One region of the Micromonospora echinofusca genome, then DNA from elsewhere that is predicted to be linked to it. Evidence: riboswitches for the same ligand, from Rfam matches in the RefSeq annotation. Region 1 holds a riboswitch; each other region holds the start of a gene.

What was found. A riboswitch is a leader RNA that binds a small molecule or an ion and turns the genes downstream of it on or off. The one in region 1 is predicted to bind cyclic di-AMP.
Region 2: linked by a shared signal. The riboswitch ahead of GA0070610_RS27495 (C40 family peptidase) and the one ahead of GA0070610_RS24825 (coiled-coil domain-containing protein) in region 1 are both predicted to bind cyclic di-AMP.
Region 3: linked by a shared signal. The riboswitch ahead of GA0070610_RS18405 (C39 family peptidase) and the one ahead of GA0070610_RS24825 (coiled-coil domain-containing protein) in region 1 are both predicted to bind cyclic di-AMP.
Region 4: linked by a shared signal. The riboswitch ahead of GA0070610_RS05445 (coiled-coil domain-containing protein) and the one ahead of GA0070610_RS24825 (coiled-coil domain-containing protein) in region 1 are both predicted to bind cyclic di-AMP.

What each region holds. Positions count from the first base shown of each region.
Region 1 covers NZ_LT607733.1:5,790,839-5,796,077, reverse strand. The annotation lists gene GA0070610_RS24830 (carbonic anhydrase) at 136-882, shown strand; gene GA0070610_RS24825 (coiled-coil domain-containing protein) at 1,004-2,020, opposite strand; cyclic di-AMP (ydaO/yuaA leader) riboswitch at 2,024-2,155, opposite strand; gene GA0070610_RS24820 (YibE/F family protein) at 2,322-3,665, opposite strand; gene GA0070610_RS24815 (hypothetical protein) at 4,056-4,853, shown strand; gene GA0070610_RS24810 (DUF305 domain-containing protein) at 4,936-5,239, shown strand, end outside.
Region 2 covers NZ_LT607733.1:6,386,028-6,391,266, forward strand. The annotation lists gene dcd (dCTP deaminase) at 1-503, shown strand, start outside; gene GA0070610_RS27495 (C40 family peptidase) at 558-1,598, opposite strand; cyclic di-AMP (ydaO/yuaA leader) riboswitch at 1,611-1,745, opposite strand; gene GA0070610_RS27500 (N-acetylmuramoyl-L-alanine amidase) at 1,984-4,002, shown strand; gene GA0070610_RS27505 (C40 family peptidase) at 4,087-5,100, opposite strand.
Region 3 covers NZ_LT607733.1:4,355,070-4,360,308, forward strand. The annotation lists gene GA0070610_RS18390 (bifunctional cytidylyltransferase/SDR family oxidoreductase) at 1-328, shown strand, start outside; gene GA0070610_RS18395 (CDP-glycerol glycerophosphotransferase family protein) at 366-2,093, shown strand; gene GA0070610_RS18400 (alpha/beta fold hydrolase) at 2,117-2,860, opposite strand; gene GA0070610_RS18405 (C39 family peptidase) at 2,966-3,811, opposite strand; cyclic di-AMP (ydaO/yuaA leader) riboswitch at 4,040-4,180, opposite strand; gene GA0070610_RS18410 (acyltransferase family protein) at 4,534-5,239, opposite strand, start outside.
Region 4 covers NZ_LT607733.1:1,186,431-1,191,669, forward strand. The annotation lists gene surE (5'/3'-nucleotidase SurE) at 1-195, opposite strand, end outside; gene GA0070610_RS05435 (1-phosphofructokinase family hexose kinase) at 192-1,169, opposite strand; gene GA0070610_RS05440 (hypothetical protein) at 1,344-1,823, shown strand; gene GA0070610_RS05445 (coiled-coil domain-containing protein) at 1,856-2,935, opposite strand; cyclic di-AMP (ydaO/yuaA leader) riboswitch at 2,949-3,080, opposite strand; gene GA0070610_RS05450 (cation diffusion facilitator family transporter) at 3,234-4,151, opposite strand; gene GA0070610_RS05455 (HelD family protein) at 4,229-5,239, opposite strand, start outside.

The DNA.
Region 1 (5,239 bases):
AGGCGCCGACAAACATATGAAATGGATATCACGCATACCTTGACGTACCTTGCGGTGCGTGTGACCGTGGTGGCAGCCCGCGTCCAGCGTCGGCCCGGGTGACCAGGCCGTTCACGTCAGGAGCGAGGTGTTGGGATGAGTCGTCCCGGATCGCCAGGCACTCAACCGGGCCCGGAGCGGACGCTGCCGGTGTCGACCATGGGCACCGCCCCGGCCGACGCCAGCACCGCGCCGGCCGTCCCCGCGAGTCCCGAGCAGGCGCTCGCCGAGCTGCACGCCGGCAACCGGCGGTTCGTGACCGGCGCGCCGCGCCACCCCAACCAGGACGCCGGGCACCGTACCGCGGTCGCCGACGGGCAGCACCCCTTCGCGGTGATCGTCGGCTGCTCCGACTCCCGCCTCGCTGCCGAGATCATCTTCGATCGTGGCCTGGGTGACCTCTTCGTGGTCCGCACCGCCGGGCACACCATCGGCCCCGAGGTGCTGGGCAGCGTCGAGTACGCCGTGACCGTCCTGGGCACGCCCCTGGTGGTGGTGCTCGGGCACGACTCCTGCGGGGCCGTCCAGGCGGCGCGTACGGCGGACGCCACCGGTGCCCCGCCGGTCGGGCACCTCTGCGCCGTGGTGGACGCCGTGGTGCCCAGCCTGCGGCGGGCCGCCGCCGAGGGCGTGGAGGACATCGACGGGATCGTCGACATCCACATCGCGCACACCGTCGAGGCGATGCTCGACCGTTCCGCCGTCCTCGCCACGGAGGTGGCCGCCGGCCGCTGCGGCGTGGTCGGCATGTCGTACCGGCTGACCGCCGGTGAGGTGCGGACGGTGGCCGCCGTGCCCGCCCGTACGGTCGACGCGCCGGAGCCGGCCGCCAGCGCCGCCTGATCCTCCCGCCGAGCCGTCCCGACCGGTCGTCGTCGGGCCGCACGACGACACAGGGCCGCTCCCGCGTCCGGTGGGGGCGGCCCTGTGTCGGTCCCGGCTTCGCCGGCCCGTGGGCGGGCGGCTAGAGCAGTGACACGTGCACGTGGTCGGTGTGGTTCGACGGGCCGCTGTAGGACTTCCAGCCGGTCGCCGGGAACCAGATCTGCCGGTTCCAGATCACGTAGTAGATGCCGAGCCGGTCGGCGTTGCGGACCAGGAACGCGGTCAGGTTGTTGCCGTACATGTAGGTGTCGTCGTTGTGCCAGGGGGAGAAGCCGCTCCTCTGCAACGACCAGTCGCAGGCCCGGCCCTTCGGATGCTCGTACGGCCCGCCGGAGCGGTAACAGCCGACGAACCGGTTGAAGCCGACCCGCTTGACCTCCTTGTACATGTGCAGCGTGCGCGCGGTGATGCAGCCGGAGGTGGTGGGATCGTCCTCGGTGCAGCCCAGGGGCTTCCAGTCGCCGTCGGCCGTACGTCCCGGCGCGATTTTCGCCACCGGCGAGGTGGCGACCACCTTGCCACTGGTCAGCCCCCTGCCGCCGACCAGTGCGAGCGCCTTCTCCGCCTCCCGCTTGCCGCGCGCCATCTCGTTCGTCAGCTTCTGCTGCTCGCGGACCTCGGCGTCGAGCGCCAGCTTGGCCTGCTCGGCGCGGTTCTTGACCGCGTTCACCTCGGCGAGCTTCTTGGAGTTGACCAGGTTCAGCTCGTCGAGGGCGGCGGCGCGCTTGACGAACGAGTCGGGGCTGGCGGTGTCCAGCAGCATCGACACCGCGCCGATCCGTCCCGTCCGGTAGGACTGGGCGGCGATCTGACTGACCTGCGGGGCCAGCGCGTTCAGTTCGGCCTGTGCCCGGTTGACCTCCAGGGCCAGTTCGAGCTGGCGCTTCTTCGACTTCTCCAGCTTCGCCTTGGCCTGCACGTAGGACCGGTTGCGGGCCTCGATCAGGTCGTCGAGCAGCTTGGGCTCGTCGTCGCCGTGGCCGGAGGGCTTGGGTGGGGTGGGCGCGGCCACCGCCGGGAGAGGCCCGGCGAAGACCGCCAGGGCGGCGAGTACGGCCACCACGGGCGTCAGCCAGCGGCGTAGGGGTGCCGTCACAGTTTTCCCTTCCGTCGACCGCCGACCGGGTTAGCTGACGGGTTCGGGGCGGAAGTGGCCCCTACCGCTGTCGCGGATTCACCCCACGTGCCTGGGTCCCCGGCTCGCCTGGCGGCGATTGGGCGGCGGCACCGCAGGCGCCGCTGCGCGCCTTCGGCGGTGACCGGCAGCGAGGTTACCTGAGAGCACTCCCGGGGATCTACGTCCCTAAGCCGACTAAATGCGTTATTTCGTAATGGCTGACGGTGACCAGTGACGCGTTTATCAGGGCGGGAACCCCGAATCGTCACGCAGAGGAGTGTCACCATGCGGTGTCCGTTCTCCTGTTGTGGTCGGGCCATCCGGCGGGAGCGGCGGACGGCACGTCTCCGCGCGGCCCGCTGAGCGCCTCCAGCGCCTCGGCCCGGTCGGCCGCCGGCCGAGGCGTCGGCGCGGGGGCCGCGCGGTCGGTGGGCTCCCCGGCCCGCCGGCCCGCCGTGGTCACCAGGGCCGCCAGACCGGTGGTCAGCGGCACGGCGGCGATCAGCCCGAGGGTGGCGACCGCGCTGCGGACGATCTCCTGGGCGAGGAACTCGCTGGTGAGAAGCTGGGTCACCGCCCGCGAGTCGGCGGTGAGCAGGAGCAGCACCGGCAGCGAGGCGCCGGCGTACGCCAGCACGATCGTGTTCACCGTCGAGGCGATGTGCGCCCGCCCGACCCGGGTCGCCGCCCGGTAGAGCTGCCTGCGGGACAGGCCCGGGTTGGCGTGCGCCAGCTCGGTGACGGTGGCGGCCTGGGTGACCGTGACGTCGTCGAGCACCCCGAGGGAGCCGATGATGATCCCGGCCAGCAGCAGCCCGTGCAGGTCGACGTCGGCCTGGTACATCGACAGCGTGGTGGCGTCCTCGGAGCCGAAGCCGGTCAGGTGGGTCGCGGCGGTGGCGATGGTGCCGAGGACGCCGGTCAGCACCAGGCTGCCCAACGTGCCGAGTACGGCGACCGAGGTCTGCGCGGTCACGCCGTGGGTCAGGTAGAGCACCACGAACATGATCAGGGCGGCGCCGACGACCGCGACCAGGAGCGGGGGGCTCCCGGCGCTGATGCCCGGCAGCACGAAGGTCAGCAGGATGGCGAAGCTCGCCGCCAGGCCGGCCAGCGCGGCCAGCCCTCGCCACCGCCCGAAGGCGACGATCGCGGCCGCGAAGAGCGCCACCAGCCAGACCAGCGGCTTGCCGCGCTGGTGCTCCGCGATGTTGTAGGAGCTGGCGGTGGGATCGGCGGGGTCGATGAGCTCGACCAGGATGATCTCGTCGTCCACGGCGACGGTCGGCGCACCGGGGCCGGCCGGGACCGGCGTCTGGACCTGCTGGCCGGCGTCGGGGCCGTCCTCGACCCGTACGGTGACGGTGCCGCAGGGGCCCCGCGGGGCGTCGGGGCTTCCCTCCGGCACCTCCGGGGCCGGCGGGCACGGCTCCGTCACCACCCGGGTCACGGTGCCGTGGTGGCGGGGTGGCTCGGTGCCGGCCGCCGGGTCGGGCGCGTCCCACGGCCACAGCACCAGGGCGGCGATCAGCGTGGCGACGAAGAGGGGCACCACCGTCGCGACGAGGATCCGCCGCACCCTCGGCGGGGCGGACGGAACGGGACGGGTGTGGTCGGCGCCCAACGAGTTTCTCCCAACGGATCCAGGGCGGGGTACGGGCCGGCGGGCCGGTCGGTTCAACGTCGCCACGGAGGCGGGGCGGGAACCGTCCCCCACCTGGCGGTGTGGTCACGTGCCGTGGTCGTCGGCTCCCGCCCGGCGACGGGTGACCGGCGCCGTCGCCCGGCGGGGGGCGCGGGGCGGGCGGTGCGGAGTCCGGAGGGCCACCGGCCGAATGGTAGCCACCCCGGCATCGGGGCGCAGGTCGTGCGGGTGGTGTCGCGACGCGGACCTTCGCCGCGCAGGTCCGGCCCGCCCACGTGCGTGACCTACGCACGCCCGGCCGCGCTCACGTGCGGGGGTCGCCGCGGGTGGTACCCGTGCGGAACGGGCCGACGCGCTAGCGTGACGGATGTGCGGAAGACGGTGACGGCGGCGCGGGGCGCGCGGCTCCTGCTGCTCGTCGGCACGCTGCTCGGGCTGGCCGCGATGCACACGATCGGCCACGAGTCGCACCAGACCGGTCATCCCGCGGACCCGTCGCCGCACATTGCCGTCGCGCCCGCCCGGAACGCCACCGTCGTGCCCGTCCCGCACGCCGCGGTCGTGCCTGTCGCGCCCGTGCCGCACGCCGCCCGCGCGCGCGTCGCCTCCGCCCCGCACGCCGCGCTCGCGCCCGTCCCGCACGCCGCGCTCGCGCCCGTCCCGCACGCCGCGCTCGCGCCCGTCCCGCACGCCGCGCTCGCGCCCGTCCCGCACGCCGCGCTCGCGCCCGTCCCGCACGCCGCGCTCGCGCCCGTCCCGCACGCCGCGCTCGCGCCCGTCCCGCACGCCGCGCTCGCGCCCGTCCCGCACGCCGCGCTCGCGCCCGTCCCGCACGCCGCGCTCTTGCCGCCTTCGCAGGACGTCGCCGCTCCGCACGCCGTGGGGGCGGCCCTCCAGGCCGTGGTGGGCTGTCCCGGGGGCTGCGCCTCCGAGGAACTGCTGCCTGCCGGCGGGGGCACGGGGGGAGGGCCGTCCGGGTGGGGCGTGTGCCTGGCCGTGTTGGGCGCGTTCGCGGCCGCGCTGCTGCTGGCGGCGCTGTTGTCGGTCCGCGTACGCGCCGTCGGCCCGACCCGGGGCGGTTCGGCCGGCGCCTTCCCGCCGCCCCGGGCCCCGCCGCCCCGGCCGGTCGGTCTGCGGCTCGCCACGGTCTCGGTGCTGCGCAGGTAGGACGCGTTCGACGCGGGTGCGGCTGCACGCCGTTCCGCGTCCTCGTCGTGCCGCGTACGTTCCGACTCCGAAAGGGTCCACCATGACCACTCGTACCCTCGCGCGCCGTGCCGTCCTGGCCGGCGTCGCGGTCACCACCGCCCTCGCCCTCGCCGCCTGCGGCGGCGACGACCACTCGTCGCCGGGCGCGGGGCACGGCACCCCCGGCACCGGCGGGCCGGCGGCCACCGCCACCGGTGCGGCCGCGTTCGGCGACGCCGACGCGATGTTCGCCCAGATGATGATTCCGCACCACCGGCAGGCGGTGGAGATGGCCGACCTGGCGCCGACGCGGGCGGCGGACCCGGAGGTCAAGCGGCTCGCCGCGGAGATCAAGGCCGCCCAGG
Region 2 (5,239 bases), 600 kb from region 1:
TGGTGCAACCGTCCAGCATCGACGTACGCCTGGACAAGCTCTTCCGGGTCTTCAACAACCACCTCTACACCCACATCGACCCCGCGCAGCAGCAGGACGACCTCACGTCGATGGTCGAGGTGCCCGAGGGCGAGCCGTACGTGCTGCATCCGGGCGAGTTCGTGCTCGCCTCGACGCTGGAGGTGATCTCGCTCGGCGACCAGCTCGCCGGCCGCCTGGAGGGCAAGTCGAGCCTGGGCCGGCTGGGCCTGCTCACCCACTCCACGGCGGGCTTCATCGACCCGGGCTTCTCCGGTCACGTGACCCTGGAGCTGTCCAACGTGGCGAACCTGCCCATCACCCTCTGGCCGGGCATGAAGATCGGCCAGCTCTGCATCTTCCGGCTCTCGTCGCCGGCTGAGCACCCGTACGGCTCGGCCGTCTACGGCTCCCGCTACCAGGGGCAGCGCGGCCCGACCCCGAGCCGCTCCTGGCAGCACTGGCGCACCTGGCCGACGCGCTGACCCGACCCTCGGCCGGGCGGAGGGCCCCCGCCGGGCAGGGATCCTCCGGGCACGTCAGCCGGGCCGGCCGTAGCTGTGGATCGGGCCGTCGTCGACCTTCTTCATCCTGACGGGCACCCCGGCGCGGGAGGCGTGCACCACCCAGCCCCCGCCGACGTACATGCCGACGTGGTGCAGGTCGCTGTAGTAGAAGACCAGGTCACCCGGGCGCAGTTCGCCCCGGCTGACGGACGCGGTGGCCCGGCGCTGCTGGGCGGCGTTGTGCGGCAGCGAGACCCCGGCCTTCGCCCAGGCGGCGAGCATCAGGCCGGAGCAGTCGTACGAGTTCGGCCCCTCGGCGCCCCAGACGTAGGGCTTGCCGATCTGGGCACAGGCGAACTTGACGGCGGTGCCGGCCGGACCGCCGGGATAGCCGGTCGGGCAGGGGGCGGGACGCAGCGGCCCGCCGCCGCCGTTGCCGTAGACGCGCAGCCGCAGCTTCTGCAACCGGTCGATCTCGGCGTTGATCTGCTTCTTCTTCGCCGCGAGCTGGGCCTCGGTGCGGCTGAGCTGGGCGACCATCTCGTCCAGCGGCGCCTTCTTCGCGGCCAGCCGGTCGCGCAGCTCGGCGACCTGCCGTACGTCCTGCTGCTGATGCTGGGCGAACCGGTCGAGCAGTTCGAGCTGCCCGACCATCTCGCCGGGCGAGCGGCTGCCCAGCAGGGCGTTGACGACGGAGACGTTCTCGCCCTTGTAGGCGCGGGCGGCCAGTGCGCCCACCTTCTCCATCGCCTGGTCGACCTGGCGCTCCAGCGGCCCGATCTGCGCGGCGAGCGCGTCGGCCTGCCTGCGCCTGGCGGCCAGGTCCTGCCGGGTGGCGTTGTGCCGTTCGATGACGGGTTCGAGCTTGTTCCAGTCCTCGTCGATCTGCCGCTCGATCTCGGCGACCGTCGGTTCGGCGTGGGCCGCCGTGGCGCCGCCGGTCAGGACGACGGCGAACGCGGCCAGGGCGGCGAGGGCGGTGGTGCAGCGGTACCAGCGTGGGCGCGGCGCAGCCGTCGTCGGATCGGCGAGGGCCGACCGGACCGACGGTGGCCGCGGGGCATGGTGTGCCACCGGGTTCCGTACTCCTTCTTCCGTACCGCCTACCGGGTTAGCTGACGGGTTCGGGCGGGAAGGGGCGCCCTACCGCAGGGACTGCGGATTCACCCCGGGGTACCTGGGTCCCCGGCTCGCTCGTGAGCGACTCGGCGGTGTCGGACCGTCACCGCCCTGGTTGGACGGATTGTCACCGGCCGACGAATGACCAGAGTAGAGACGACCGTTATCGATCCGCAACCCTCGCGGCGGTGACACTCCGTACTCACCACGGTCGGGCGATTCCGCAACCCGGGGGGCGAAGATTTTCTTCCTTCTGAAGTGTCTGGCAGAAAGGTATTGACCAGAGGCGGCGGACGGGGCGAAGGTGGCCCCACCTTTGCCCGCCCGAACTGGGGGTCTGATGCACCTGTCAGCGACATCGAGGAGCAGACGCGTCCTGCTGGCCGCCGCCGTGGCCGCCGCCCTTGCGGCGACGCCGCTCACCGCCGCCGGATCCGCCGCCGCGGCGCCGACCAACGACCGGCAGCAGCAGTACGCCGCCGCGGCGGCCGAGTACGGCGTGCCGGAGAGCGTCCTGCTCGGGGTCTCCTACCTGCAGTCCCGCTGGGACACCAACGCCGGCACGCCGAGCACCAGCGGCGGGTACGGACCGATGCACCTCACCGACGCCGAGCACGTCGCCGCCTCCGGCGGCACCCACCACGACGAGGGCACCGAGGACCCGCGCGGGGACGACTCCCGCCGTTCCCTGGCCGAGGCCCACGAGCCGCCGGCCGCCGCCCCGCCCGCCGAGTCGGCACTCCGTACGGTCGACGCCGCCGCGGACCTGACCGGCGCCAGCGAGGAGGCGCTGCGCACGGACGTCACGACGAACATCCGGGGAGGCGCGGCGCTGCTGGCCGCGTACCAGAAGGAGATCGGCGCCCCGGTCGGCGCCGGCACCGACCCTGCGGCCTGGTACGGCGCGGTGGCCCGGTACTCCGGCGCGGACAGCGCCGACGCCGCGGCGGCCTTCGCCGACGAGGTGTACGCCACCATCGCCACGGGCGACAGCCGGCTGACCGACGACGGGCAGCGGGTCACGCTCGCCGGCAGCGCGGTCCAGCCGGAGCGCTCCTGGCTGGACCGGCTGCGCCTGCGCAAGCTCACCCGGCCCGACGGCCTGGAGTGCCCGAGCGACATCTCCTGCGAGTGGATCCCGGCCCCCTACCAGCAGTACGGCCCCACGCTCGGCGACTACGGCAACCACGACCTGGGGAACCGGCCCGCCCAGCAGAAGATCGAGTACATCGTCATCCACGACACCGAGGGCTACTTCGGTCCCAGCGTCAACCTGGTCAAGGACCCGAAGCGGGTGGGCTGGCACTACACCCTGCGCTCGGTGGACGGCCACATCGCCCAGCACATCAAGACCAAGGACGTCGGCTGGCACGCCGGCAACTGGTACGTGAACTCGAAGTCCATCGGCCTCGAGCACGAGGGCTTCGCGGGGCACGGCACCTGGTACACCGAGGCGATGTACCGCACCTCCGCCAAGCTGGTCCGCCACCTGGCGCGAGCGTACAACATCCCGCTGGACCGCAACCACATCATCGGGCACGACAACGTCCCCGGCACCGTCGCCGCGAACGTGCGCGGCATGCACTGGGACCCAGGCCCGTACTGGAACTGGTCGCACTACTTCGACCTGCTCAAGGCGCCGTTCAAGTCGACCGGCACGCACCGCACCGGGCTGGTCACCATCAACCCGGACTTCGCCACCAACCAGCCGCCCTTCACCGGCTGCAACCGGCAGCCCCCGGGCGTGCCGAACCCGCCCCCGGCGGCCGCCCCCTGCCCGCTGCGCGGCTCCTCGGCGCTGTTCCTGCACAACGCGCCGAGCCACGACGCGCCGCTGCTCAACGACATCGCGCTGCGACCCGACGGCACCCCGAACACCACGTACGTCTCCGACCACGGCGCCCGGGTCTCGGCCGGACAGACGTACGCGCTGGCCGAGGTGCAGGGCGACTGGACCGCGATCTGGTACCTCGGCCAGAAGGGGTGGTTCCACAACCCCGCCGCCAAGCCGACGGCGAAGTGGTCCGTCGGGCTCGTGGTGACCCCGAAGGCCGGCAAGGCCACCATCCCGGTGTACGGCCGCGCCTACCCGGAGCAGGCCGCGTACCCGGAGGGCGTGCCGTACCAGGCGATCTCGCCGCTGCAGTACACCCTCTCGGCCGGTGAGCGGTACGCCGTCGGCAACCTGCTCCCCGGCGAGTACTACCGGGCCGTCACCTTCGACGGCTCCGCCCCGGGTGACCGGACGGTCGTCCGCGGCGACAACCGGTACGTGCAGATCCAGTTCGGTCACCGGATCATGTACGTCAACCTGGACGACGTGAACCTGGTGCCCTCCCCGCTGGGCGCGCCCCGCTGATCCACCCGCACGAGAGCTGATCCACCCGCACGAGAAGAGCCCCCGGTCGATCCGACCGGGGGCTCTTCCGTCGCGTACGCGGGATCAGCCGGGCCTGCGGAACCCGGCGACCGGCATGGTGTTGATGCTGGAGACGTTGACCGGCTTGCCGGCCCGGGGCGCGTGCACCATCTTGTCGTTGCCGAGGTAGAGGCCGACGTGGTGCAGGTCGCTGAAGAAGAAGACCAGGTCACCCGGACGCGCCTCGGAACGCGGGATGGCCTTGCCCTCGTTCCACTGTGCACCCGTGAAGTGCGTCAGGTGGATCCCCGCCGCCTTGTAGGCGTACTGGGTGAGACCGGAGCAGTCGAACGAGTTCGGGCCGGTGGCACCCCAGACGTACGGATCGCCGACCTGCGCGCAGGCGGTACGGATCGCGGTGCGGGCCGCGTCGCTGACCACGCCGTTGATGGTCGGGCACTTCTCCGTCTTGACGGTCGTGACCGGCAGCGACGCCTCGAGCTTCTTGATGTCGGAGTCGATCTGCTTCTTCTTGGCAGCCAGGTCGTTCTGCTGCTTCGTCTGCGAGACGATCAGCGTGTCGAGCTTCTGCTTCTCCGCGTCGAACTTCTGACGGACCTTGGTCACGCCCTCGAGCTGCTTACGCTCCTGCGCGGCGAGGCGGTCCAGCAGCGTCAGCTGCTCGGTCAGCGTGTGGGGCTTGGCGCTGACGAGCAGCGCGCCGATCTCCTGCGACGGGCCGGAGATGTAGTAGCGGGAGGCGAGGGCGCCGACCCGGTCCATCGCCAGCTCACTCTCCAGCGCCAACGGCTGGATCTTCTTCTGGAGGTCCTCCGACTTCTTGCGGTTGACCTTCAGCTGCGCCCGCACCTTGTTGTACTGCTCGATGGTGGGCTCGAGCTGCTCCCACTTCTGGTCGATCGCGGCCTCGATCTCGTCGACCGAGGGCTCGGCGTGGGCGGGCGCGGCCAGCATGCCGGCGCCGACCGCCGCCGCGGCGACCAGGGTGAGCAGACGGTGGGCGACCCTGCGCAGGCCACCCGGACGAGCAGACCGTCGAGGTGCGTGACGATGAGGGGGCATGGTTGCCACCGGCACCGACTCCTTTTGCAACCCGGCCGCTTGGCGCCTCGCGCGAGGGAAGAGGGGCGAGACAGACGACCCACAGCGGCCGGTGCCCAACATTAGGGAAGGCCGCCAGCGGAATCAAGGCGACCGAGGTCCACTTCACGCCTGC
Region 3 (5,239 bases), 1.4 Mb from region 1:
CCGGGCCCGCTACGCGCTCTACTCCTCCACCAAGGCGGCCCTGGTCAACCTCACCCAGGCGCTGTCGGACGAGTGGGCGGAGTTCGGCGTACGGGTCAACTGCATCAACCCCGAGCGGACCGCGACCCCGATGCGCACCAAGGCGTTCGGCGAGGAGCCGGAGCACACCCTGCTCGCCGCCGAGACCGTCGCCCAGTCGTCGCTGGACGTGCTGATCTCCGACCTGACCGGGCAGGTCATCGACGTGCGCCGCGCGCCCGGCGAGGTGCCGGCCCAGCCGGGGCCCGCGCGGGCCGAGCGGGACGCGAGCCTCGCCGACGCCGGCTGACGGCGGATTTCGGGCCACGGCGGGAAACGGAGCCGACATGCGTGGTGACCTGGTTCGGAAGCTGCTCGCCCGCGCGCTGGCCACCGGCCTGGCGGTGCTGGCGTTCCTCGTGGTCGCGCTGACCGGCGCGACCGGCTGGGGGCTGGGGCTGGCCGTGGGCGCCCTCGCGGCGGCCGCCTGGGAGCGGCGGGTGCGCCCGGGCGCCGACAACGCGGCGGAGACCGCGCTGGTCGCGGCGGCGATCCTGGTCGGCTACGCCCGCCGCCTCGACGCCGGCTTCGATCCCGCGCTGGCCGCGACCGCGCTGGTCCTGCTGGGGCTGGTGCTGCTGGTCAATCCGCTGCGGGACGCGGGCGGCCTGGAGGTGCGCGCCGCGAACCTGCCGGTGCGCTCCTGGACGCCGCTGGTCGCCGCCCGCCTCGGCGACGCCCTGGCGGGGCTGCTGGCCCTGCTGGCGCTGGCGGCCGTCGCGAACCTGCCGGCCGGCGTCGCGCTGGCGGCCGTGCTGCTGGTGGCCACCGGCGCCGGGGCGGTCGGGCTGGACCTGGCCCGGCGCCGGTTCCGCCCGGGGGCCGGCGGTTCGGCGGTGTCCCGCGCGCTGCGCCGGCACCAGCCCGAGTTCCTGCTGCACTTCTCCGCGCCGCCGGGCTCGGAGTACCAGGTCACCATGTGGCTGCCGTACCTGGAGCGGATCGGCCGGCCGTTCCTGGTGATGGTGCGCGAGCCGGAGTTCCTGCCGTTGATCGCGGCGGCCACCAGCGCTCCCGTGGTCTACTGCCCCACCACCAGGGCGATGGACGAGGCGCTGGTGCCCAGCCTGCGGGTGGCCTTCTACGTCAACCACGGCGCGAAGAACAGCCACTGCATCCGCTTCACCCAGCTGACCCACGTCCAGCTGCACCACGGCGACAGCGACAAGGCGCCCAGCGCCAACCCCGTCTCGGCGATCTTCGACCGGATCTTCGTCGCCGGCCAGGCCGCCATCGACCGGTACGCCCGCGCCGGGGTGGACATCCCGGCGGAGAAGTTCGTCGTCGTCGGCCGCCCGCAGGTCGAGTCGATCGAGGTACGCCCCGAGCCGGCGCACGGCCGGGCCAACCCGACCGTGCTCTACACGCCGACCTGGACCGGGCACAACGCGGACGCGAACTACTGCTCCCTGCCGGTGGCCGAGACCCTGCTGCGCCGGCTGCTCGACCGGGGCGCGACGGTGATCCTGCGCGCCCACCCGTACACCTCGCAGAACCCGGCGTCCGCCCGGCAGCTGGGCCGGCTCACCGAACTGCTGGCCGCCGACCGGGCGCGCAGCGGCCGGCAGCACGTCTTCGGCGCCGCCGCCAGCCGGGAGCTGACCCTGACCGAGTGCGTGAACCGCTCGGACGCGCTGATCTCCGACGTGTCCGGGGTGATCTCCGACTACCTCTACTCGGGCAAGCCGTACGCGGTGACCGACATGGTGGGCTCCGGCGACCGGTTCTGCGAGCAGTTCCCGCTCGCCGGGTCGGGCTACGTGCTGCGGCGCGACATGTCGAACGCGGACGAGGTGCTGACCGCGCTGCTGGACACCGATCCGCTGGCGTCGGCCCGCTGGGTCACCCGGAGCCGCTACCTGGGCGACTTCCCCGCCGAGACGTACGCCGAGGCGTTCCTGACGGCCGCGCGGCGCCAGCTCGACGAGGGCTGGATCCCGCCGGCCCCGCGTACCGCCGGCGGGCCCGGCCTGCCGGTCGATCCGGACGAGGCGACGCTCTCCCCCGCCACCTGACACGCCCGGCCGGCGGGGACGGGTCAGCGGTAGGGCTCGACGAGGTCCAGGACCGTCCCGGGGGCCTCGACGTGGGCGTTGTGCCCGAGGCCGGGCAGGGTGGCGACCGGCACGCCCAGCTCCTTGAGCTGGGCGTCGGTGACCATCGGGTCGTGCTCGCCACGGGCCAGCAGCACCGGCACGTCGGTCGCCGCCAGCAGGGCCGGCAGCTCCGGCTCGCCCACGTCGAACGCGGCGGGGTCCATCGCCAGCCGCCAGCGACCGTCGACCTGCCGCAGCCCGGCCTCCACGACGTGATGGTCCGGTGCGAAGAGCCCGGTAAGGCCGGCCACCCGCAGGTAGCGGCGGGCCGCCTCGTCCCGGCTCGCGAACCAGGTCACCGGACGGGCCGCCAGCTCACCCGCCTTCGCCAGCTCGGCCGGCGACCAGACCGCCTTGATGCCGAGGCCGACCACGGCCTCGACCGGCACCCCGGCGCCACGGGCGGCGAGCGCCAGCCCGACCACCCCGCCGAGGGAGTGCCCCAGCACGACGAGCCGGTCGCCTGCCGTCAGCCCGGCGGCGATCCGCGCGGCCAGGCCCGCGAACGAGTACTCCGGCAGCGGCGGCGACCAGCCGTGACCGGCGAGGTCCGGCGCCAGCCAGCGTCCCGCCCAGCGGCGCTCCAGCAGCGGCGCGCAGGGCAGCCACACGTCGCCGGTCGCGCCCATGCCGTGCAGCAGCAGGAGCACCCGCCGGCCGTCGCGGTCACCCGATTCATCGACCATGCCGCGCAGTCTGTCACCCACCGGGGCGCCGGGCGAGGGCCGTGACCCGGGCACGACAACGGGCGCCGGCCCCCGGGATGGGGGGCCGACGCCCGTCGGGGTCGCTCAGGCGGAGTAGCCGCGGGTGGCGGCCCAGTTCGCCAGGGCGATGGTGCTCATCCAGTACGACGCGGTCGCCGGGTTCGCCGAGTCGGCGATCTTCACGAGCCGTCCCTCGTCCTGGTAGCCGACCACGGCCACGTAGTGGCCGCCGGGGAACGAGTGCCAGCCGCCGTCGGTGTCCGTGGCGCTGCCGGCGACGTTCACCACGACGCCCCGCCCGTCGCCGATGGCCGCGACGACGTCGGCCTGGAGCCGGTCCATCTGCGCCGGGGTGGCGGCGCCGCCGGGGATCATCCGGGTCCGGTACGGCTCGCCCTTCACCGTCGCGTTCAGCACGCGGGTGGTGTCCTGGGCCGAGTCGGTGCCCATCTGGTCGGTGCCCAGCTGGGCACCGAGAGCGTCCTGGCTGCGTGCGATGCCGGCGGCGCTGAGGGCGTGCCGGACGGCCGCCGGACCGCAGTTGTAGAACGTGGTCTGGGCCTGGTAGTCGTAGTCCAGGCTCTTCGCGGCCGGTGGCTTCGGCGGCTCCGGCTTGCGGGTCAGGTCCGGGTCCGGGGCGGTGCTGGTGGCGCTGGCCGAGGGGGCGGCGCTGGCGGTGGCCGGGGCCGCGCTGGACGGGGCCGTCGCGATCCGGGCCTGGCCGCGCGAGGCCGCGGTGTCCTCGCGGGGCTCGCTCGCGGCGACCGGGGCCTGCGCGGCGGCGGGGGCCTCGTCGGCTCCGGCCAGCAGCGCGCCCGTGCCCGACGCCAGCACGAGCGCCGCGACGGACGCGGCGGCAAACTGGTACGGACGATCGGACGTGAGGCGACGTAGCTGTCGCCTGAGGTGGTGCTTCACGGTTTCCTCCACGGGCTCGGGGTGAGCGGCCGGCGGTCCGCGCCGCGGGCAGGGCGGACCGACCGCGCGGACGGGCGTCCGTGCGGGTCGTGGGCCACTCAGGGGATGCGCCCGGGATGCCGGGCGACGAACGGTGACCGGTCGGTCAGCTCGCTACCTGCGAAGGGGCGAGCGCGGGCACCGCGGCGCCGTGGAGACGGCGGAACAACCGAGGGGTGGGTGGGTGCTGCACGAGGATGGAACTCCTTCCGACGCCGCCGACCGGGTTAGCTGACGGATTCGGGCGGGAAGAACGCCCTACCACAGGCCTGCGGCCCACGGATTCACCCCACGAAGCACTGGGTCCCCGGCTCGTCGTTCACGATTGGGCGGGTCGGTGCGGCGTCGCCTCTGGGCGATCGGGTACCGCACCGGACGCGCCGACATTACTGGCCGGTCCGCGCCCTGCCAACCCCGCCCCACCTGCTTAAACCCTGATCGGGACGCAATTTTTGCGGGCAGCCCGCCACTGACGTGACTCAATGGGACGACCGTTTCGGCCGGCGCCCGAGGGTGACAACGGGACGAGTGGCGGGCATCGACCCCGAAACCCCGGCGGGAAACGACCCGGCCACGCCCTATGACCGGTTCGGCGTCGCGGTGACCGGCGTCACGGAAACGGTCGGGCTTTCTCGACCGGTGGGATTCCGCCGGGCGCTGGCCGCCCCGGTCGGAGCGGCCCGAGCCCGGGGCGGTCAGCGCGAGTCGACGTACGCCGCCGGGTGGTCGGCGGGCCGGGGACGCGGCACGGCGTCGCCCCGCTTCCCCGGTGGTGGCCCGGAGGCGCCGGGGTCCGTCCCGCCGTCGTCCCCGCCGCGCGGTGTCGGGCGGGCCGTCCTGCGCGGGGTGAGCAGCCGCATCATCGGCGTCTCGACGAAGCGGTGCAGCAGGGCGGCCAGGGCCAGGTTGACCAGCAGGAAGCCGAGCACCACCGCCAGCCCCCACCAGCCGGGGAACCCGACACCCCAGTCGCCGGTGAACCGCAGGACGCTGATCATCACCAGGACGTGCACCAGGTAGAAGGCGAAGGAGACCTCGCCGAGCCAGACCATCGGGCGGGACCGCCACGGCGAGCGCCGCCCGCGTACGTCGGCGTCCGCCGCCGCCGCGATGACCAGGATGTACGCCACCGAGAGCAGCGCCGCCCACAGTTCGGCGCGGACCCACTGCGCGGCGAGCACCCAGGTCGCCACGAACACCAGGCTGGCCACCGGCAGGCTCGGGCCCCGCCACCGGCCGCGCCGCATCAGCTCGGCGGCGGCCACGCCCATCCAGAACTCCAGCGACCGCACCGGCGGGAAGACCTGGGTGAACCACCACCGGCTCTCCTCCGGCACCAGGGACTGGGCCGGCCAGAGCGCCAGGATCAGCAGCGGGACCGCGACCACGACGGCCCACAGC
Region 4 (5,239 bases), 2.4 Mb from region 1:
CGGCAGCGGATGCTCGTGGACCACCACGTGCCCGTCCCGCTCCACCGCGGTCATCGCGGCGCTGGTGCCGCTCGCCTCCTCCAGCGGCGCGGCGACGACCACGTCCAGGCCCCGTTCCGCCGCCGCCCGCGCCAGCGCCTGGATGCCGGGCGCGGCGATCCCGTCGTCGTTGGTGACCAGCACCCGCAGCGTCATCGCCCGGCCGCCCGGTCGGCCAGCTCGTCGGGGCTGGTCCGCTCCTGCGGCCGGTTGCCGGCCGGTACGAGGCGTACCCGGTCGACCAGGCCGGTGATCGAGTCGAGCCGGCCGGTGCCCAGGCCGTGCCGGGTCACGTTCAGCGCGCCGGCCGCCGCCCCGGTACGGATGGCGGTGCGCACGTCGCCGCCACGCGCCACCACGGCCGCCACCCCGGCGGTCATCGAGTCGCCCGCCCCGCGCGGGTCGGCTGCCTCCAGGCGGGGCATCTCCACCTCGAAGACCTCGCCGTCGACCAGGGCGAGGGCGGGCTTGTCGGCCCGGCTCACCACCACGTTCTCGGCGCCGCCGGCGTGCAGGTCGTACAGGGCCCGGGTGAGCTGCTCCTCCTCCTCGCCGTCGACGCGGCCGTCGGCGATCAGCTCCTCATGGCTGATCTTGAGGAAGAAGACGCCGCTGTCCAGCACGGCGTCGAGGTGCTCGCCGCAGAGATCGACCACCACCCGGCTGCCATTGGCCCCCAGGTCGGCGGCGAACCGTCGGTAGAGGTCGGCCGGGACCAGCGACGGCTCGTTCGGCCCGCTCAGCACGCTGACCGTGGCGCGCAGCCCCTCGCCGAGCGCCAGGTTGTAGAGCTCGTCCAACTCGTGCCGGCTGAGCGGCTGGCCGGGCACGTCCACGATCTCCTGCCGGGAGCCCTCACGGCGGTCGTGCACGTACCCGCCGCTGCCGGAGTCGCGCACCACGACCTTCAGGTTGACCCCCTCGCTGACGAGCAGGGGCTCCAGCACCTGACCGATCTCGCCCCCGAGGGCGGTGCAGAGCACCACGTCGACGCCGAGCGACATCACCATCCGGGCCTGCCAGACGCCCTGCCCGCCGGGGTGCAGGTGCAGCTCCGGGGCGTCGCTGGGCTGGTCGACGGTCACCGTCAGCCGAGGTGTGGGCGCGAAGACCATCACGTGCCCGCTCATCCGTCGTACCCGTTCATGCGCCCACCCCTGGCCAATGCGTCCCGTGACCATCCATAAGCTGACGGTAGTGGGGTCGCCGGCAGGACGTCCGGACTCCGGGCGGGATCGGCGCGGCGTTGCCAGGGCGCCCGGCATGCGCGACCATCGGGCGACCATCGGCGGTGGGGAGACGGCGTGCTCAGGCGGAGTTCCTTCAGCTACACCGTCCAGGCGCGCTGCTCCGTGGCGCGGGCCGCGGCGTTGCTCGTCGATCCGAGGAGGCAGAAGGGCCTGCACCCGCTGATCGTCCGGGTCCGGCGGGTGCCGCCCCGTCCCGGTGCCCGGGCCAGCTACGACATCACCGACCGGCTGGCCGCCGGGCCGGTACGGCTGCCGATCACCTACCGGGCCGACGTCCTGGTCGACGAGCCCGACGAGATCGTCACCGTGGCCCGGCAGTGGCCCGCCACCACGGTGCGCAACCACACCCGGCTGCGGCCGGAGCCCGACGGCGTGGTCCGCGTCGACGTGGAGATTACCCTCGCCGCACCCGCGCCGCTCTTCGGCTACGCGTTCCGCCAGGCGCGCGCCGCCCACCTCGGACTGGCCGCGCGCCTCGCCGTGGTCCTCGACGGTGCCGCGCCGCAGCCGCCACCCGCCGACACGCCCCGGTGACCCGCGACGGGCGGGGCACCGAGGCGTGGGCGTCAGTAGACCGACAGGTGCACGTGGTTGGTGTGGTCGCTGGACGGATCGCCGTTGGCACCGCTGTACGACTTCCACCCGCTGCTCGGCAGCCAGATCTGCCGGTACCAGATCACGTAGAGCACGGCGAGCCGGTCGGCGTTGCGCACGTAGAACGCCGCCAGGTTGTTGCCGTACGTCCGGTCACCGCCGGTGGCGTCGCCGCCGAAGCCGCCCTTCTGGGCCGCGAAGTCGCACGCCCGGCCCTTGGGGTGCTCGCCGGAGCCGCCGGGGCGGTAGCAGGAGACGTAGCGGGTGAAGCCCGCCGCCTTGGCCTGGTTGAGCGCGTGCAGCGTACGCGGCGTGATGCAGCCGTTGGCGGGGGTGGGGTCGTTGACGCTGCACGACTCGCGCGGCCAGGAGCCGTCGGAGTTGCGCGGCGCCGCCTTCGCCGTCTTGCTGGAGGTGCCGCCCGGCGAGCCGCCTCCGCCCGCGGACTGTCGCTGTTGCTGCTTCTGGTTGGCGACCGTCAGCGCCCGTTCGGCCTGCTCCTTGCGCTTGGCCATCACGGTGACCTGCTTGCGCTGCTCCCGGATCTCGCCGTCCAGAGCGAGCTTCGTGCGGGCGGCCTCGTCCCGGGTCTGCTGGAGCTCGCGCAGGGCGCGGTCCTCCTTGGCGGCCACCGCGTCGAGGGCGGCGGCGCGGTCCATGAAGCCGTCCGGCGAACCGCTGTTGAGCAGGGCGGACGCCACACTGAGCCGGCCGGTGCGGTAGGCGGCCCCCGCGATCTCGCCGACCTTGGCGCTGCGCGCCGTCAGCTCGACCTCGGTGGTCTTGAGCTGGGCGGCGAGCTGCTGCTGCCGTTTGGCCGACGTGTCGAGGGCGCGCTTGGCGTCGAGGTAGCCCTTGCTGGCGGCCTCGAGTTGGGCCCGCAGGGCGGGCGTGCCGCCCTCCTCGTCCTGGCCGGGGGTGGCGGCGAGCAGGCCGGCGCGGGTGGCGGCCGCCGCCGGGGCGGCGGTGACCGGGGCCACCGCGGCGCCGAGGGCGAGCATCGTGGTGATCAGGGCCGCCGTCCGGGCGGCACGTCGTCGTACAGGTGCCATCACTGGCATACACGTGTCCTTCCGTCAGCCGCCGACCGGGTTAGCTGACGGGTTCGGGACGGAAGATCCCTACCGCTGACGCGGATGCACCCCACGAACATGGTTCCCCGGTTCGCCCCGCCGGGCGATTAGGCGGCGGCCACCGCCGGCACCGGTGGGTGCCGCCTGGCGGAGGCCGAAGCAGAGCCTACCGGTGCCGGTGTGACTGCTGCAGTGCAGGTGACGCACGGTGCATGTCCACTAACAGTCAAATCCGGCATAACGCGACAATACTCTCCCAGATTTAAGGTTGTCCTCATTACCACTCAACCGCCCCGCAAGCCCCTGGCGACGCTCCCGGCTCGATCTGCAACGTGGCGTGCTCGATCTGGAAGTCGTCGTGCAGCGCGGCCCGGGCGGCGCCCAGCACCGCGCCGACCTCCGCGTCGGGTGTCATGGTCAGGTGCGCCGAGGCCACCTCCATCCCGGAGGTCAGCGTCCAGACGTGCAGGTCGTGCACCTCGGCGACGCCCGGCACGGCGGCCAGCCGGTCGTGCACGGCCGTTACCTGGAGGTGCTCCGGCGCGGCCTGCACCAGGATGCGCAGCGCCGCCCGCCCGAGTCGCCAGGTGCGCGGCAGGATGAACAGCCCGATCGCGACGGCAACCAGCGGGTCGGCCCACCACCAGCCGGTGGTGGCGATCAGCAGTGCCGCCGCGATCACGCCGAGTGACCCCAGCAGGTCGCCGAGGACCTCCAGGTACGCGCCGTGGACGTTGATGCTCTCCTTCGCCCCCGAACGCAGCAGGGCGAAGGCGCCGATGTTGGCGAGCAGGCCGAACACGGCGACCACCAGCATCGGGCCGGCCAGCACCTCCGGCGGGTCGCCGAAGCGGCGTACCGCCTCGATCACGACGTAGACCGCGACGCCGGAGAGCAGCACGGCATTGGCCAGGGCGGCGAGCACCTCCAGCCGGTAGAGGCCGAACGTGCGCTGCGGGTCGCCGCCCGCCCGCCGGGTCGCCGAGATCGCGGCGAGCGCCATGCCGATGCCGAGCACGTCGGTGAACATGTGCCCGGCGTCGCTGAGCAGGGCCAGCGAGCCCGTCCGGAAGGCGGCCACCGCCTCCACCACCATCAGGCCGGCGAGCAGACCGAACGCCGCCCAGAGCCGGCCCCGGTGGCGGTGTGCGGCGTTCGCCACCGACCCGTGGTGGTGGTCATGACCTGCGCCCACGCGCCCATCCTCCCTCTGGGGGTCCGGATTCGCGTTCAATTTATGCTCACATCGCTATGTGTGCAAGTAACGGGTTCTCAGCCAGTGGGGTCGACGGTGGTCAGCCGCTGGGTGGCCCGGGACAGCGCCACGTAGAGCGTCCGCACGCCCGACCCCGGGTCGGCCCGGATCTCGCTCGGGGCGACGAGGACGACCCCGTCGTACTCCATGCCCTTGGCCTCCAGGCTGGTCACCACCTGAAGCCGCGGCGCGGCCAGGCCGGCCAGCCAGCCGGCGACCTCGTCGCGGCGGGGCACGGGCGTGATCACGCCGACCGTGCCCTCGACCTCGGCGAGCAGCGCCGTGGTCGCCGCCGCGACGGCGGCCTCCAGCTCCACCTGCGGCACCACCAGCGCGACCGGGTCGACGCCGGTGGACCGCACCGCCCGGGGCAGCGGGAGGTCCGGATGCAGCCGGCGGATCTCGGCCGCCGCCACCGCGAAGATCTCCGCCGAGTTGCGGTAGTTGGTGGTGAGGGTGAAGTGGTGCCGCTTGCGCCGGCCCAACGCCTGGTCCCGGGCCCGGGTCAACTCCTCCGCCTCGCCCGTCCACGCCGTCTGGGCCGGGTCGCCCACCACCGTCCAGGAGGCCAACCGGCCGCGCCGGCCGATCATGCGCCACTGCATCGGCGAGACGTCCTGCGACTCGTCGACCACCACGTGCGCGTACTCCCGGTAGTCCTCCGGGCGTTCCCGGGCCGCCTCGCGGGCGGCGCGCTGCCGGTCGGCGAAGGTGCTCAGCTCGCGGACCCCGCCGGCCAGCTGGAACGGGTCCCGCTTCGCGCGGGCGGGCTTCATCGGCTTGCCGAGCAGGGCGTCCAGCTCGTCGAGCAGCGCGACGTCGGCGATCGTCAGCCCGGCGGCGTCGAGGCTGCGGTACGCGTCGGTCAGCAGCCGGATCTCGGCGCGGGAGAGGATGCCGGCGGCGTAACGGTGCATCCGGTCGGGGCGGGCCAGCCAGCCCAGCACGTGCCGGGGGTGCAGCCGGGGCCACCACGCCTTGAGGAACTCCCGGAACTCCGGCCGCTCGGCGATCTCGTCCTCGAACGC